2 linked regions of the Rhodopseudomonas palustris genome follow. The protein of the gene in region 1 interacts with the protein of each later gene in a pairwise test. Links are inferred from orthologs where the notes say so. Each region holds a gene or a part of one and is shown on either strand. Other genes may lie near its edges.

Region 1 (6,905 bases):
TCGCGGTCAACATCCAGCACGCCGCCCATGGCACTTCGCAGGTCGACGAGGACATCGCCCGCGTCCAGGCCGGCGCGCGCGAGACCGGCGCAGCCTCGGTGCAGGTGCTGTCGGCCGCCAAATCGCTGTCGAGCGAGAGCAGCCGCCTCCGCGCCGAGGTCGGAAACTTCCTCGCGTCGGTACGGGCGGCCTGATCGGAAGGCTTAGGCCCAAGCTCCGTCATTCCGGGACGCCGCGAAGCGGCGGACCCGGAATCTCGACGTTCAAAGCACCGCCGGTCGCACAACAATCTCGGGATTCCAGGTTCGCGAGCTATCGCTCGCGCCCCGGAATGACGCCCGACTGAGTGATGTCCCTGGCGCTTAGTGGCCCGCCGTTTCGATCGCATCGGCGATCGCGATCGTCTTCTTGGCAATTTCGGCGTGCAGGCGTTCGACCATGCGGCCATCGAGCTGGATCGCGCCGCGGCCCTGGTTCTCCGGCCGCTCGAACGCCGCCAGGATCTTGCGGGCCTGGGCGACGTCATCAGGCGGCGGCGTGAAGGCCGCGTTGCAGGCGTCGATCTGGCCGGGGTGGATCAGGGTCTTGCCGTCGAAGCCGAGATCGCGGGCCTGCGCGCACTCTTCCGAGAGACCATCGACATTGCCGATGTCGCTATAGGGACCGTCGAGCGCGATCAGGCCGTGGACGCGAGCGGCGAGCACGCAATGCGTGATCATCGACAGCATGGTGGAGCGGCCGGGCAGCATCCGGATCCCGGTTTCGCGGGAAATGTCGTTCGGGCCGAACACGAAGCCTTCCAGACGCGACTTCGGATCCTGCTTCTGAGCCGCCAGCTCTTCGGCGTGCAGCACGCCGCGCGCGGTCTCGATCATGATCCAGACCCGGATCGATGGATCGGCGCCGAGCTCGGCGAGCTTGTTGCCGACGGTGGCGATGTCTTCGATGGTCGAGACCTTCGGCACCAGAATGCCGTCCGGCCCCGCCTTCGCCGCCATTGCGATGTCGTCCTGCCACCACGCGGTGTCGAGGGCGTTGATCCGCACCAGGATCTCGCGCTTGCCGTAGCCCTTGGCGGCCACCGCCGTGGCGATCTGATCGCGCGCCGTATCCTTGGCGTCCGGCGCCACCGCGTCTTCGAGGTCCAGGATCAGGCCGTCGGCGGGCAGCAGCCGGGCCTTTTCAAGCGCCCGCGCGTTCGATCCCGGCATGAACAACAGGCTGCGGCGCGGTCGAATCATGGTTCCCCCTTCGGCGTCATAAAAACGTCCGAGCCGATAGCATCTGTATCATCCGGTCGGAAGGCTTGTTCGCGGACCCGTCCTGTGATTATGCGAGCGGCATCAGGCCGCGCGCGTTGTGACGTCGGTATCGTTCGCTGACGCGCCTCACCCCCGCACCCCGAAGGAGGGAACTGCGCCGATGACATCCTTTCCGAAGTCACTGATCGACGGTTACGAGGCGTTCCGGACGCAGCGGCTGCCGACCGAGCAGAGCCGCTTCCGCGAACTCTCCGAGCGCGGTCAGTCGCCGGAAGTGATGCTGATCGGCTGCTGCGACAGCCGGGTCTCGCCGGAGGTGATCTTCGACGCCGGACCGGGCGAAATGTTCGTGGTGCGCAATGTCGCCAATCTGGTGCCGGTGTACGAGCCGGACGGCGGCGCCCACGGCGTCTCGGCGGCGCTGGAGTTCGCCGTGCAGGTGTTGAGGGTGAAGCACATCGTGGTGCTCGGCCACGCGCTGTGCGGCGGCATCAAGGCGTTCACCGACAAGACCCCGCCGCTGACCGAAAGCGACTTCATCGGCCGCTGGATGCAGATGTTCACCAAGCCTGGCGAAGTGGTCGAAAAGCGCGACCACGAAACCGTGCAGGACTTCCGCACCCGGATCGAAAAGGCGGCGGTGTTCCGCAGCATCGAGAACCTGATGACATTCCCCTGCGTCAAGATCCTGGTCGAGCGCGGCAAGCTGCAACTCCACGGCGCCTATTTCGGCGTCGCCGACGGCGATCTGTTCGTGCTCGATCAGGAGAGCAAGCAGTTTGTGCCGGCCGTGAAGGTGGTGTGAGGCGGGCGCGACGCCATCGCCGGTCTCGGCTCGGAAATCCGTCGCGTCGTGACAGCTCTTGGCTCTCTTCACCGCGGTGCGCGCGGGATGGATGCGCGGGTCAGGCCCGCGCATGACGCTGTGTCGGGAAGTAGCCTAGCGGAAGGCGGCTAATGGCCGCCTTTGTCGTCGGCGTGATGACCGAGCCGGTCCGACAGCGCAAGGATCAGCGTCGAGGCGACGAACACCAGATGGATGCCGACCAGCCAGGCGAGCTTGGTCTGGTCGTAGCTGTCGATGTTCATGAACGCTTTCAGCACCTGGATCGCCGAGATCGCGACGATCGAAGCCAGCAGCTTCTGTTTCAGCCCGGCGAAATCGACCTTGGTCATCCACTCCGGCCAGTCCGGGTGATTGCCGGGATCGATCCGCGACACGAAGTTCTCGTAGCCGGAGAACACCACGATCAGCACCAGATTGCCCGTCAGCGACACGTCGATCAGGCTGAGCACGCCGAGGATGATATCGGCTTCCTTCGCGATCGTGGCGTGCACGATGAATTCGTACAGCAGCATCACGAATTTGTAGAGCAGCACCGCGAGGCTGATGACGAGGCCGAAATAGAACGGCGCCATCAGCCAGCGGCTGTTGAACAGCACGGTCTCGAAGCCGCGCTCGACCCGGCTGCCGGGCGCGCGGGATTTTGCAGGATGAGGTTGATCGGTCATGGCACGCATCAAGGCTGGTGAAGCGGAAAACAGCCTAGCGTCTCGCCGTGACTTCGTCAGTACCGATCATGGCCCTGATACGCCAATGGCCGGGGCGAGCCCCGGCCATTGTTGATTTCGAGCAAAGCGAACCGCGCGGTTCGCGCAGGCTGCCTGATATTACGCCGCCTGCTTCTTGGCGGTGATCAGCTTGCGGTTGATCAGCACTTCGGCGATCTGAATCGCGTTCAGCGCCGCGCCCTTGCGCAGGTTGTCTGAGACGCACCACAGCACCAGGCCGTTGTCCACCGTCGCATCTTCGCGGATGCGGCTGATGTAGGTGGCGTCCTCACCGGCGGCTTCGTACGGCGTGACGTAGCCGCCCGGCTCGTGCTTGTCGATCACCAGGCAGCCCGGCGCCTTGCGCAGGATTTCGCGAGCCTCGTCGGCGGTGATCGGGTTCTCGAACTCGATGTTGACCGCTTCGGAATGGCTGACGAACACCGGCACGCGCACGCAGGTCGCGGTCAGTTTGATCTTGGGGTCGAGGATCTTCTTAGTCTCGACCACCATCTTCCACTCTTCCTTGGTAAAGCCGTCTTCCATGAAGACGTCGATCTGCGGGATGAGGTTGAAGGCGATCCGCTTCGGGAATTTCTTATTCACCAGCTCGTCGTTGGTGTAGACGGCCTTGGTCTGCGAGAACAGCTCGTCCATCGCATCCTTGCCGGCGCCCGACACCGACTGATAGGTCGATACCACGACGCGCTTGATCTTGGCGGCATCGTGCAGCGGCTTCAGCGCCACGACGAGCTGCGCGGTCGAGCAGTTCGGGTTGGCGATGATGTTCTTCTTGGTGAAGCCGGCGGCGGCCGCGGCGTTCACTTCCGGAACGATCAGCGGCACGTCCGGATCCATCCGCCACGCGCTGGAATTATCGATCACCACCGCGCCCTGCGCACCGATCTTTGGCGACCATTCGGTCGACACGCTGCCGCCCGCCGACATCAGGCAGATGTCGACGTCGCTGAAGTCGTAGTGCTCGAGCGCCTTGCATTTCAGGGTTTTGTCGCCGTAGCTCACCTCGACGCCGACCGAGCGGCGCGATGCCAGCGCCACCACCTCGTCGGCCGGGAACTTGCGTTCGTCCAGAATGGCGAGCATCTCACGCCCGACATTGCCGGTCGCACCCACTACCGCGACTTTGTAACCCATCGTTCACTCTCCGAAGGAATTTGCTCCGCTGCGGCATGCCGCAGCAAGGAGAAGTCAGCGCTTCTATGCGAGAAACGCCTCGGACACAACGTAATACCCGTTCGAGCCCACGCAATGCGAAGCACCCCAGCCCTCCGCGCCGCAGCCTCCCGGCACCGGATTCATCCGGCGCTGGATAGCTTCGTCGACGAGTGCCGTGACGCGGTATTGCGGGTGATGGCCTATGTGGGCGCGCTGGCGCTGATCGGCCTGATTGTATTCTACACCGCCAATCCGCTGACCGACGCCGCGATCACCGCGGCGACCACCGCAGAGGCCGGCCCGGGCTGGAGCGTGGCGACGCGGTCGCAGCCGGCCTACGCGCTCAGTCAGCTCGATTGGCCGGGCAAGACCGAGACCACCGAAATCCTGCATCACCCGGATGGCGGACGCAAAGACATCCTGCGCCTCGCTACGCCAGGCGAGCCGGTGGCGGCCGAGATCGAGATCTACCGGGTCGGTCGTGAGACGTCCCGCGCCACGGCCGAAGCCGCTCTGGCGGCCCGGATGGACCCGGGCGGGACCGCGACGATCGAGACCGCCGGCGTGATCGACACCAAGTTCGGCCCGATGCCGCTGTTCAGCCTTGCTGGCAGCGACCGTCCGGCCGGTTCTTGTCTGGGCTTCGTCAAAGCGATCGATGTCGCGAGCTTGCGGATTTCCGGCTTCTCCTGCCGCGGCGACACCGCGCCGCAGCGTCGGGCCGCGGTGGCTTGTCTGCTCGACCGGCTGGTGCTGCTGAGCGGTGATGCGGCGACGGCCGCGGCGTTTGCCCAGGCCGAGCTGCGGCGCGGCAGCTGTGGGCCGAATCAGTCCGCGGCTTCGGCGGCGTCCGCCGACTGGCTGACCGGTCCGCAGGACCCGTCGCTGCGCGGCCGGCTATGAGCTGGAGACCTGTCGGGGCGGCGTAACGCCCTGGAGTTGATGCAACATTTTGGCGACGGCCGGATTGAATGATTGTCGGCCGGTGTTGCCGGATTGATCTTGTGGCCGGTGTGCGGCGGCGGCTACAAAGGACGAACCTGGAATGCGCCTGCCGATGGGGACCCCGATGTTCGTGAAATCCACTGCCGCCAGACTGTTGCCGGTGCTGCTCGCGGCAGCCGCCGTCGCCGTGATCGGCGTCAGCAATGCCGATGCCGCGCCGAAGAAGAAGCGGGTTTACGGCACCTCCGACCAGATCCGCTACGGCTCCCGCGGCCCGAACGTGGTCTATCAGGCCGGCCCCCGCACACGTGTGTACGTCACCAAGCGGTCCTGGCTCGACGCCGGCACCGAAGTGCAGCCGGGCGAACGCCACTTCTCCGACTACGCCTTCCCGCCGGGCTACTCGTTCGCCCGCGAGAACGGCCAGCGCCCGCTCGACCGTTGGCCTCTCAATCCGGCCTCCGATCTCGGCGGCTCTCCGACCGGTTTCCCGCTGTACTGATCGGCCCGCGGCACCTGCCGCCGCCCGCGACAGCGCCAGAAACGAAAACGCCCGCCGAATTCGGCGGGCGTTTTTTGTTTTAGCTCGACGTGACCGCCGGGGCTGGCCCGGCAGTCCATCGGATTTCTTGGAGACGGTTTTCGCGGAGCAGGCCCGCGAAAACCGTTCGTCAGGCGTGCAGCGCCTGCAGTTCGGTGACGATCGCTTCGCCCATTTGCGAGGTCGAGATCACCGTGGTGCCTTCGCTCTTGATGTCGGCGGTGCGCAGGCCCTTGGCCAGCACCGCGGCGATCGCTTCGTCGAGCTTGTCGGCGAGCGCGCCCATGTCGAGCGAGTAGCGCAGCGCCATGCCGAACGACGCCAGCATCGCCACCGGATTTGCCATGCCCTTGCCGGCGATGTCGGGCGCCGAGCCATGCACCGGCTCGTACATCGACTTGCGCTTGCCGGTCTTGGCGTCGAGTTCGCCGAGCGAGGCCGACGGCAGCATGCCGAGGGAGCCCGTCAGCATCGCGGCGATGTCGGACAGCATGTCGCCGAACAGGTTGTCGGTGACGATGACGTCGAACTGCTTCGGCCACTTCACGAGGTTCATGCCGCCCGAGTCGGCGAGCTGGTGGTCGAGCTGGACGTCCTTGTATTCGCGGTCGTGCACGGCGGTGATCACTTCGTTCCAGAGCACGCCCGTCTTCATGACGTTGCGCTTCTCCATCGAGGTGACCTTGTTGCGGCGCTTGCGGGCGAGGTCGAACGCGACCCGGCCGATCCGCTCGATCTCGTAGGTGTCGTACACCTGGGTGTCGACCGCGCGCTTCTGGCCGTTGCCGAGATCGGTGATGGTCTTCGGCTCGCCGAAATACACGCCGCCGGTCAGTTCGCGGACGATCATGATGTCGAGGCCTTCGACCACGTCGCGCTTCAGGCTCGAGGAATCCGCCAGCGCCGGGTAGCACACCGCCGGCCGCAGATTGGCGAACAGCCCGAGATCCTTGCGCAGCCGCAGCAGGCCGGCTTCGGGGCGTGCGTCGTACGGTACGCCGTCCCACTTCGGGCCGCCGACCGCGCCGAAGATCACCGCGTCGGAGGCTTGCGCCAGCGCCATGGTGGCGTCGGTGATCGCGACCTTGTCGGCGTCATAGGCGGCGCCGCCGACCAGGCCGTGCTCGGTCTCGAAGCTGGCAATGCCGGCCTTGTTGAGCCAGTCGATCAGCCGGCTGACCTCGGCCATCACTTCGGTGCCGATGCCGTCGCCGGGAAGAAGAAGCAGATTGTGCGTTGCCATGATCGGGTCCTTGCAAGCGTCATCGCCGGGCTCGACCCGGCGATCCATCGTTTCGAGAAGGATGGATGCCCGGGTCAAGCCCGGGCATGACAGGAAGAAATGAATTCGCGGGCCGAGTGCTAGATCGCCGGTGCGGGCTTGGCAAGACAGTGTTGCCGCCGGTGCGTGTTGCGGGTGGGGCGCATTC
Region 2 (7,053 bases), 430 kb from region 1 along the record:
CTCGGGCGGCGCCGGCATCGGCGGCGTGCTCGAGCCGCTGCAGGCCGGCCCGGTGATCATCGAGGACGACTGCTTCATCGGTGCCCGTTCCGAAGTCGCCGAGGGCGTGATCGTCCGCAAGGGTGCGGTGCTGGCGATGGGTGTTTTCCTCGGCGCCTCGACCAAGATCGTCGACCGCGAGACCGGCGAAATCTTTGTCGGCGAAGTGCCAGAATATGCCGTGCTGGTGCCCGGCACCCTGCCCGGCAAGCCGATGAAGAACGGCGCCCCCGGCCCGGCCACCGCCTGCGCAGTGATCGTCAAGCGCGTCGACGAGCGCACTCGCTCCAAGACCTCGATCAACGAGTTGCTGCGGGACTGACACCTGTAGGAGGCGCGAATGGACTGGACCACGCTGTTCTTCAGCTTTCGAGGCCGGATCAATCGCGCCAAATACTGGCTGGTCGGACTGATCTACGTCGCCGCCTGGATGGTGTTCACCGTGCTGGCCATCGCCTGGCTCGGCGGCGTCGATCCCGAGCAGCTGTTCCGCTTCGCCGGCGGCGCGCTCCTGATCTGGTTGATCGCGATCGCACTCGGCCTTGCCGCCACCTGGTCGGGCCTCGCCACCGGCGTCAAACGACTGCACGACCGCGACAAGAGCGGCTGGTGGATTCTGCTGTTCTGGTTCGGCCCGAGCCTGCTTGGCGGCTCCAACCAGACCATGGAAGACAGCCCCGTCAGCCTGGTGCTGGCACTGATCGGGCTCGGCATCGCGATCTGGGGCTTCGTCGAACTCGGCTGCCTGCGCGGCACCCGCGGTCCTAATCAATACGGCCCCGATCCTCTGGAGCCGCAAGGCACGCTGACCTGATGACCTCGACTCCGACTGCGCTTTCGATCGCCCAGGACCTGCTGCGCTGCCCCTCGGTAACTCCGGCGGACGCCGGCGCACTCGATGTGTTGGAGACGCTGCTCAAGGGCGCAGGTTTCACCGTGCATCGCGTCACCTTCTCGGAGCCGGGCACCGCCGACATCGACAATCTGTATGCGCGGGTCGGCGACGGCGCGCCGCATCTTTGCTTTGCCGGCCACACCGATGTGGTGCCGCCAGGTGAAGCCAGCGCCTGGACTCACGGCGCATTTGCCGGCGACGTGGCAGACGGCCTGCTGTACGGCCGCGGTGCGGTCGACATGAAGGGCGGAGTCGCCTGCGCGGTGGCGGCGACGCTGGACTATCTGGCGGCGATCGGCGGCAAGCCAAAGGGCTCGATCTCGTTCCTGATCACCGGCGACGAGGAAGACGTCGCGGTCAACGGCACCGTCAAGCTGCTGCAATGGGCAGCCGAGCGCGGCGAACAATTCGATCACTGCATCGTCGGCGAGCCGAGCAATGTCGAGGCGATCGGCGACACCATCAAGATCGGCCGCCGCGGCTCGCAATCCGGTGTGCTGATCGTCGATGGCGTCCAGGGCCACGTCGCCTATCCGCACCGCGCCGCCAATCCGGTGCCGGACATCGCCAGGCTGATTACCGCGCTGAGCGACGAGCCGCTCGATGCTGGCTCGGCGCAATTCCAGCCATCCAACCTGGAATTCACCTCGGTCGATGTCGGCAATACCGCCACTAACGTGATCCCGGCACAGGCGCGCGCCAAGTTCAACATCCGCTTCAACGATCACCACACCCAGGAGACGCTGAAGGCGCTGGTCGAGCAGCGGCTGGCGGCCGCCTGCGGCAACCGCATCCGCGCCCGGATCGAATGGTTGCCGTCCAACGCCGACGTGTTCGTCACCAAGCCCGGCGCCTTTACCGATCTGGTCGGCGCCGCGATCGCCGAAGTGACTGGCCGCAACCCCGATCTCAACACCGGCGGCGGCACCTCCGACGCACGATTCATCGCCAAGTACTGCCCGGTTGTGGAATTCGGCCTGGTCGGCCAGACCATGCACCAGATCGACGAACGCACGCCGGTCAGCGACCTCGACAAGCTCACCGCAATCTATCGCGGCGTGCTGGAGAGATATTTCGCCTGACCCTCCCCGTCATTCCGGGGCGCGAGCACAGCTCGCCAACCCGGAATCCCGAGATTCAAGGCACCGTTACGTTCGCTACAACATCGGGATTCCGGGTTCGCGCGTTTCACGCGCGCCCCGGAATGACAGCCGCACCGCTTAGTAATCCACCTGCATCAAATACAGCCCCTCTGGCGGCGCGACCGGGCCGCAGGCAGCGCGCTTCCGCGCGGCGAGCGCCGCGGCGAGGTCGTCCGCGGTCCAGCGGCCTTCGCCGACCCAGACCAGCGAACCGACCATCGAGCGCACCTGACTGTGCAGGTAGGAGCGGGCATTGGTGACGATATCGACCGCATCGCCGTTCCGGATCACATCGAGCACATCGAGGGTCTTTTCGGGCGAGGCGGCCTGACACTCGGTGTCGCGGAAGGTGGTGAAGTCGTGCTTGCCGATCAGCACCTGCGCAGCACGGTGCATCGCGTCGGTATCGAGTGGCTTCGGCACTCGCCACACTTTGCCGATGTCGAGCGCCAGGTTGGAGCGGCGGTTGGCAATGCGATAGCGATAATGCCGCCTCACGGCCGAGAACCGCGCTTCGAATGTGTCCGGCACAATTTCGGCCGCCAGCACAGCAACCGGGTTGGGACGCAGATGGGCGTTCAGCGCGTCGCGGAGCTTGTCGGCGCGGAACGGCTTCGGAATATCAACATGCGCGACCTGCCCCAGCGCATGGACACCGGCATCGGTGCGGCCGGCGCCATGCACCCGCACGGCCTCGCCGCAGGTCGCCAGCGCTGCCGCCTCCAGTGCGCCCTGCACCGACGGCAGCGCCGGCTGCAACTGCCAGCCACAAAACGGCGCGCCGTCATATTCGATGGTGAGTTTGTAGCGGGGCATGACCCTATTTGGTGTCATTGCCGGGCTTGACCCGGCAATCCATCGTTCAAGAGAGATTTGTTTCGAGGATGGATGCGCGGGTCAAGCCCGCGCATGACGCTGTGCAATAGGCTCAGCCAACCACCCGCACACCCTTCGCGATCGGCGTGCCGCGCAGAAATTCTTCAGCGGTCATCGGCTGCTTGCCGGCGCGCTGCAATTGCGCGATTCGGATCGCGCCGTCGTCGCAAGCAATCGTGAGATCATCGCCGATCACTTCGCCCGGCGTGCCACGCCCCTCGGCGAGCGCGCAGCGCAGCACCTTGATCCGTACCGGCTGACCTTCGATCGGCAGTTCGCACCACGCGCCCGGAAACGGCGACAGGCCGTGGATGTGGCGCAGCACCGCGCGCGCTGGCTTGGCGAAATCGATCTTGGCTTCGGCTTTGTCGATCTTGGCCGCGTAGGTGACGCCGTCTTCGCTTTGTTTGGTGAGTTGCAGCCCGCCGCGCTCCAGCGCCGCCATCGCCCGCACCATCAGATCGGCGCCGAGCCGGGCGAGCTGATCATGCACGTCGGTGACCGTCATGGCATCGGTGATGGCGATCCGCTCGGCCATCGCGACATCGCCGGTGTCCAGCCCGGCGTCCATTTTCATCACCATCACGCCGGTCTCAGCGTCGCCGGCCATGATGGCACGATTGAGCGGCGCGGCGCCGCGCCAGCGCGGCAGCAGCGAGCCATGCAAATTGTAGCAGCCGAGCTCGGGCGCATCGAGAATGGCCTGCGGCAGGATCATGCCATAAGCGACGACGACGGCCGCATCCGCCTCGTGGGCGCGGAAGTTCGCCAGCGCCTCATCGGTGCGCAGCGTCTTTGGAGTCAACACGGGCGCCTGCAGCCGGTGCGCGGCGAGCGCAACCGGCGTCTCCTGCAGCTTCATGCCCCGACCGGCCGGCTTCGGCTCGCGCGTATAAACCGCAGCGATGTCGTGGCCATGGGCCGCCAGAGCCAGCAGCGTCGGTACCGCGAACTCGGGCGTTCCCATGAAGACGAGGCGAAGCGGCATGGCGTCAGAGTCCCGGACAGGTCTGGGCGACGGAGGGCCGAGCGTCGCAACGCGTCGGCCGATCACCTGCGCGCACGCTCAGACGTATTTAATGCCGCGCTTGGCAGCCTTCTCGAACTTGCGGATCACCATCGCGCGCTTCAGCTTCGACAGGTGATCGACGAACAGCACGCCGTTGAGATGGTCGATCTCGTGCTGGATGCAGGTCGCGAACAGGCCGTCGGCGTCCTCTTCCTTAACGTTGCCGTCGAGGTCGGTGTAGCGGATCCGGACCGTCTTCGGCCGTTCGACCTCGGCGTAGTATTCCGGGATCGACAGGCAGCCCTCCTCGTAGACGTTCATGTCCGACGAGGCGCCGATGATCTCCGGATTGATGAAGGCGCGCGGATCGCTTTTGCCGTCGCCTTCCTTGCGGACGATATCCATCGTGATCAGCCGCACCGGCTCGGCGATCTGGATCGCCGCCAGCCCGATTCCGGGGGCCTCGTACATGCTCTCGAACATGTCGTCGGCGAGCTTGCGGATCTCGGTCGTCACCTCGGTGACGGGCTTGGAGATCTCGCGCAGCCGTTTGTCGGGCAGAATGATGATTTCGCGTAGGGCCATGGCGGCGATTTAAGCGGCGCCGACGTTGCGGTCAATCCGGGACCGACCGGAGCTTCTGCCACTTTCGGCGCGGCCTGCCTTAAAGGTCTGTTCAGCGTCGCGTTCTATCTTCGTTCTTGATGGCTGTGCAATCTGCTACACCGGCGGCGATGGACCAGATTCTGTTCAGGCTCGGCGAAGTGCCCGTCAGCCTCGGCATGGCCGCCGTAGCTTTCGCCGCACTCGCGCTGGCCCTGCTCGCGATCATCGCCATATTGGTCGCCCGCGGCAGCGCCGCGCGGCGGACCGCGGAGATCGATCAGCGGCTGGCGGTGTTGATGCGGGCCCAGCACGAGGCCAACGGCCGGGTCGATGCGATGGGCCGGGCGCTTGCCGGCCGTCAGGCCGAAATGGCGCGGGCGATGAGCGAACGGCTCGACAGCGTCACCCACCGGTTCGGCCAGTCGCTGACCCAATCGACCCGTTACACCATGCAGAGCCTGCAAGCGCTGCACGAGCGGCTCGGCATCATCGACCGCGCCCATGACAACCTCACCGAACTGACCGACCAAGTGACGACCCTGCGCGACGTGCTCGCCAACAAGCAGGCACGTGGCGCGTTCGGCCAGGCGCGGATGGAAACGATCGTGCAGGACGGGCTGCCGAAGGGCTCGTTCGCGTTCCAATACACGCTGTCGACCGGCAAACGGCCGGACTGCGTGGTGCTGCTGCCGGATCAGCGGCCGCTGTGCATCGACGCCAAGTTTCCGCTGGAAGCGGTGACGGCGCTGCGCGAGGCGACCACCGAAGAAGCCAAGAAGGCCGCCGCGCAGCGGCTGCGCACCGACGTGATGCGCCATGTCGACGACATCGCGTCCAAATACCTGATCCCGGGCGAGACCCAGGACACCGCGCTGATGTTCGTGCCGTCGGAGTCGGTCTATGCGGAGATCCACGACGGCTTCGACGACGTGATCCAGAAGGCCTACCGGGCCCGCGTCGTGCTGGTGTCGCCGTCGCTGCTGATGCTGGCGATCCAGGTGATGCAGCAGATCCTCAAAGACGCACGGATGCGCGACGCCGCCGATCAGATCCGCACCGAGGTGCTCAGTCTCGGTGACGATCTGGCGCGCTTGCGCGAGCGCGTCACCAAACTGCAGACCCATTTCGGCCAAGTCACCGACGACGTCCGCCAGATCCTGATCTCCGCCGACAAGATCGAGCGCCGCGCCGCTCGGATCGAGGAGCTCGACTTCAGCGACTCGGCCGCCGAGTCCGCATCGACCCCTGCCCCCGAAGCTTCGTTGGCACCCGACCGCGCCGATCTGTTCGCCTCGCGCGCCTTCAAGATTGACGAAGTCGCGCCGAGCTGAGGCCGCGCCACGCAACCCGCCGTCATCGCCCGCAAAAGCGGGCGACCCAGTATCCCAGAGCCTTCGTGGCTCAGCGGCGGCATTGTCCAGCATGGCCTCGTGCTTCACACAAATCATGGTGAGTACTGGTTCGCCCGGACAAGCCGGGCGATGACGGACTTTGATGCCCGGCTTCCGTCGAATCTGCTACCAACCACACATGAATGCTCCCGATCCCGCGTCGAATCCCGAGGCGCCGTCGCAAGTAGCCGTCACCAAGCCGAGCTGGCGCGAGGCGATGGCGGTGTATCTGCAGCCGCGGGTGCTGGTGGTGCTGTTTCTCGGCTTCTCCTCCGGCCTGCCGCTGGCGCTGTCCGGTTCGACGCTGCTGGTGTGGATGCGCGAATCCGGCGTCGATCTCGGCACCATCGGGCTGTTCGCACTGGTCGGCACACCCTACACGCTGAAATTCATCTGGGCTCCGCTGGTCGACGCGCTGCACGTGCCGCTGTTCACCCGGACGTTCGGCCGGCGCCGCGGCTGGCTGGTGTTCGCCCAGCTGCTGCTGATCGCCGCCATCCTGGTGCTAGCATTCGCGGACCCGGCGAAGTCGCCGCTCTACGTCGCGATCGGTGCGCTGCTGGTTGCCACCACGTCGGCCACCCAGGACATCGTGGTCGATGCCTTCAGGGTCGAAAGCCTGCCGGAACAAGAACAGGCCGCCGGCATGGCCGCCTATGTGGCGGCGTATCGCATCGGCATGCTGGTCTCGACCGCCGGCGCGCTGTTTCTGGTCAGCGCCTACGAATCCACCGGGCGGACCCGGCTGGAATCCTGGATGTGGGGCTATGTGACGATGGCCGCGATGGTGCTGATCGGCACCGTCACGGCGCTGCTCGCCACCGAGCCGGAGCAGTCGGCGCGAGCCGAAGCTGCAACCAGCGGCGAGAGCGCATTCCGCCGCGTCACCCAGGCGGCGATCGGCGCATTCTCCGAATTCCTCGGCCGCAAGGATGCATTCGCGGCGCTGGCTTTCGTGGTGCTGTTCAAATTCACCGACGCGTTCTCCGGCACCATGACGGCGCCTTTCGTGATCGACCTCGGCTTCACCCGCAACGACTATGCGGCGATCGTCAAAGGCGTTGGACTCGCCGCAACGCTGATCGGCGGCTTTGC

What was found. The genes of interacting proteins can lie anywhere in the genome.
Region 2: the proteins of RPPS3_RS01180 (region 1) and def interact in binary tests that used the Escherichia coli proteins (3 or more experiments, as listed by UniProt). The link is inferred for Rhodopseudomonas palustris from one-to-one orthologs.

What each region holds. Positions count from the first base shown.
Region 1 is NZ_CP019966.1:252,194-259,098, reverse strand. The notes cover bases 1,952-4,780. They hold RPPS3_RS01180 (aspartate-semialdehyde dehydrogenase), read right to left. Parts: upstream 3,969-4,780; coding sequence 2,934-3,968; downstream 1,952-2,933. Other genes in these bases: RPPS3_RS01175 (hypothetical protein), read left to right, coding at 4,083-4,780; RPPS3_RS01185 (TIGR00645 family protein), read right to left, coding at 2,217-2,774; RPPS3_RS01190 (carbonic anhydrase), read left to right, coding at 1,952-2,067. Also shown: RPPS3_RS01200 (methyl-accepting chemotaxis protein), read left to right, coding at 1-194; RPPS3_RS01195 (HpcH/HpaI aldolase/citrate lyase family protein), read right to left, coding at 363-1,241; more of RPPS3_RS01190, read left to right, coding at 1,423-1,951; more of RPPS3_RS01175, read left to right, coding at 4,781-4,892; RPPS3_RS01170 (hypothetical protein), read left to right, coding at 5,035-5,436; leuB (3-isopropylmalate dehydrogenase), read right to left, coding at 5,606-6,718.
Region 2 is NZ_CP019966.1:682,210-689,262, reverse strand. The notes cover bases 2,783-5,759. They hold def (peptide deformylase), read right to left. Parts: upstream 4,547-5,759; coding sequence 4,019-4,546; downstream 2,783-4,018. Other genes in these bases: RPPS3_RS03225 (DNA recombination protein RmuC), read left to right, coding at 4,696-5,759; fmt (methionyl-tRNA formyltransferase), read right to left, coding at 3,005-3,940; truA (tRNA pseudouridine(38-40) synthase TruA), read right to left, coding at 2,783-2,892. Also shown: dapD (2,3,4,5-tetrahydropyridine-2,6-dicarboxylate N-succinyltransferase), read left to right, coding at 1-361; RPPS3_RS03250 (DUF805 domain-containing protein), read left to right, coding at 380-853; dapE (succinyl-diaminopimelate desuccinylase), read left to right, coding at 853-2,016; more of truA, read right to left, coding at 2,155-2,782; more of RPPS3_RS03225, read left to right, coding at 5,760-5,898; RPPS3_RS03220 (AmpG family muropeptide MFS transporter), read left to right, coding at 6,098-7,053. UniProt on the Escherichia coli protein: Removes the formyl group from the N-terminal Met of newly synthesized proteins. Requires at least a dipeptide for an efficient rate of reaction. N-terminal L-methionine is a prerequisite for activity but the enzyme has broad specificity at other positions.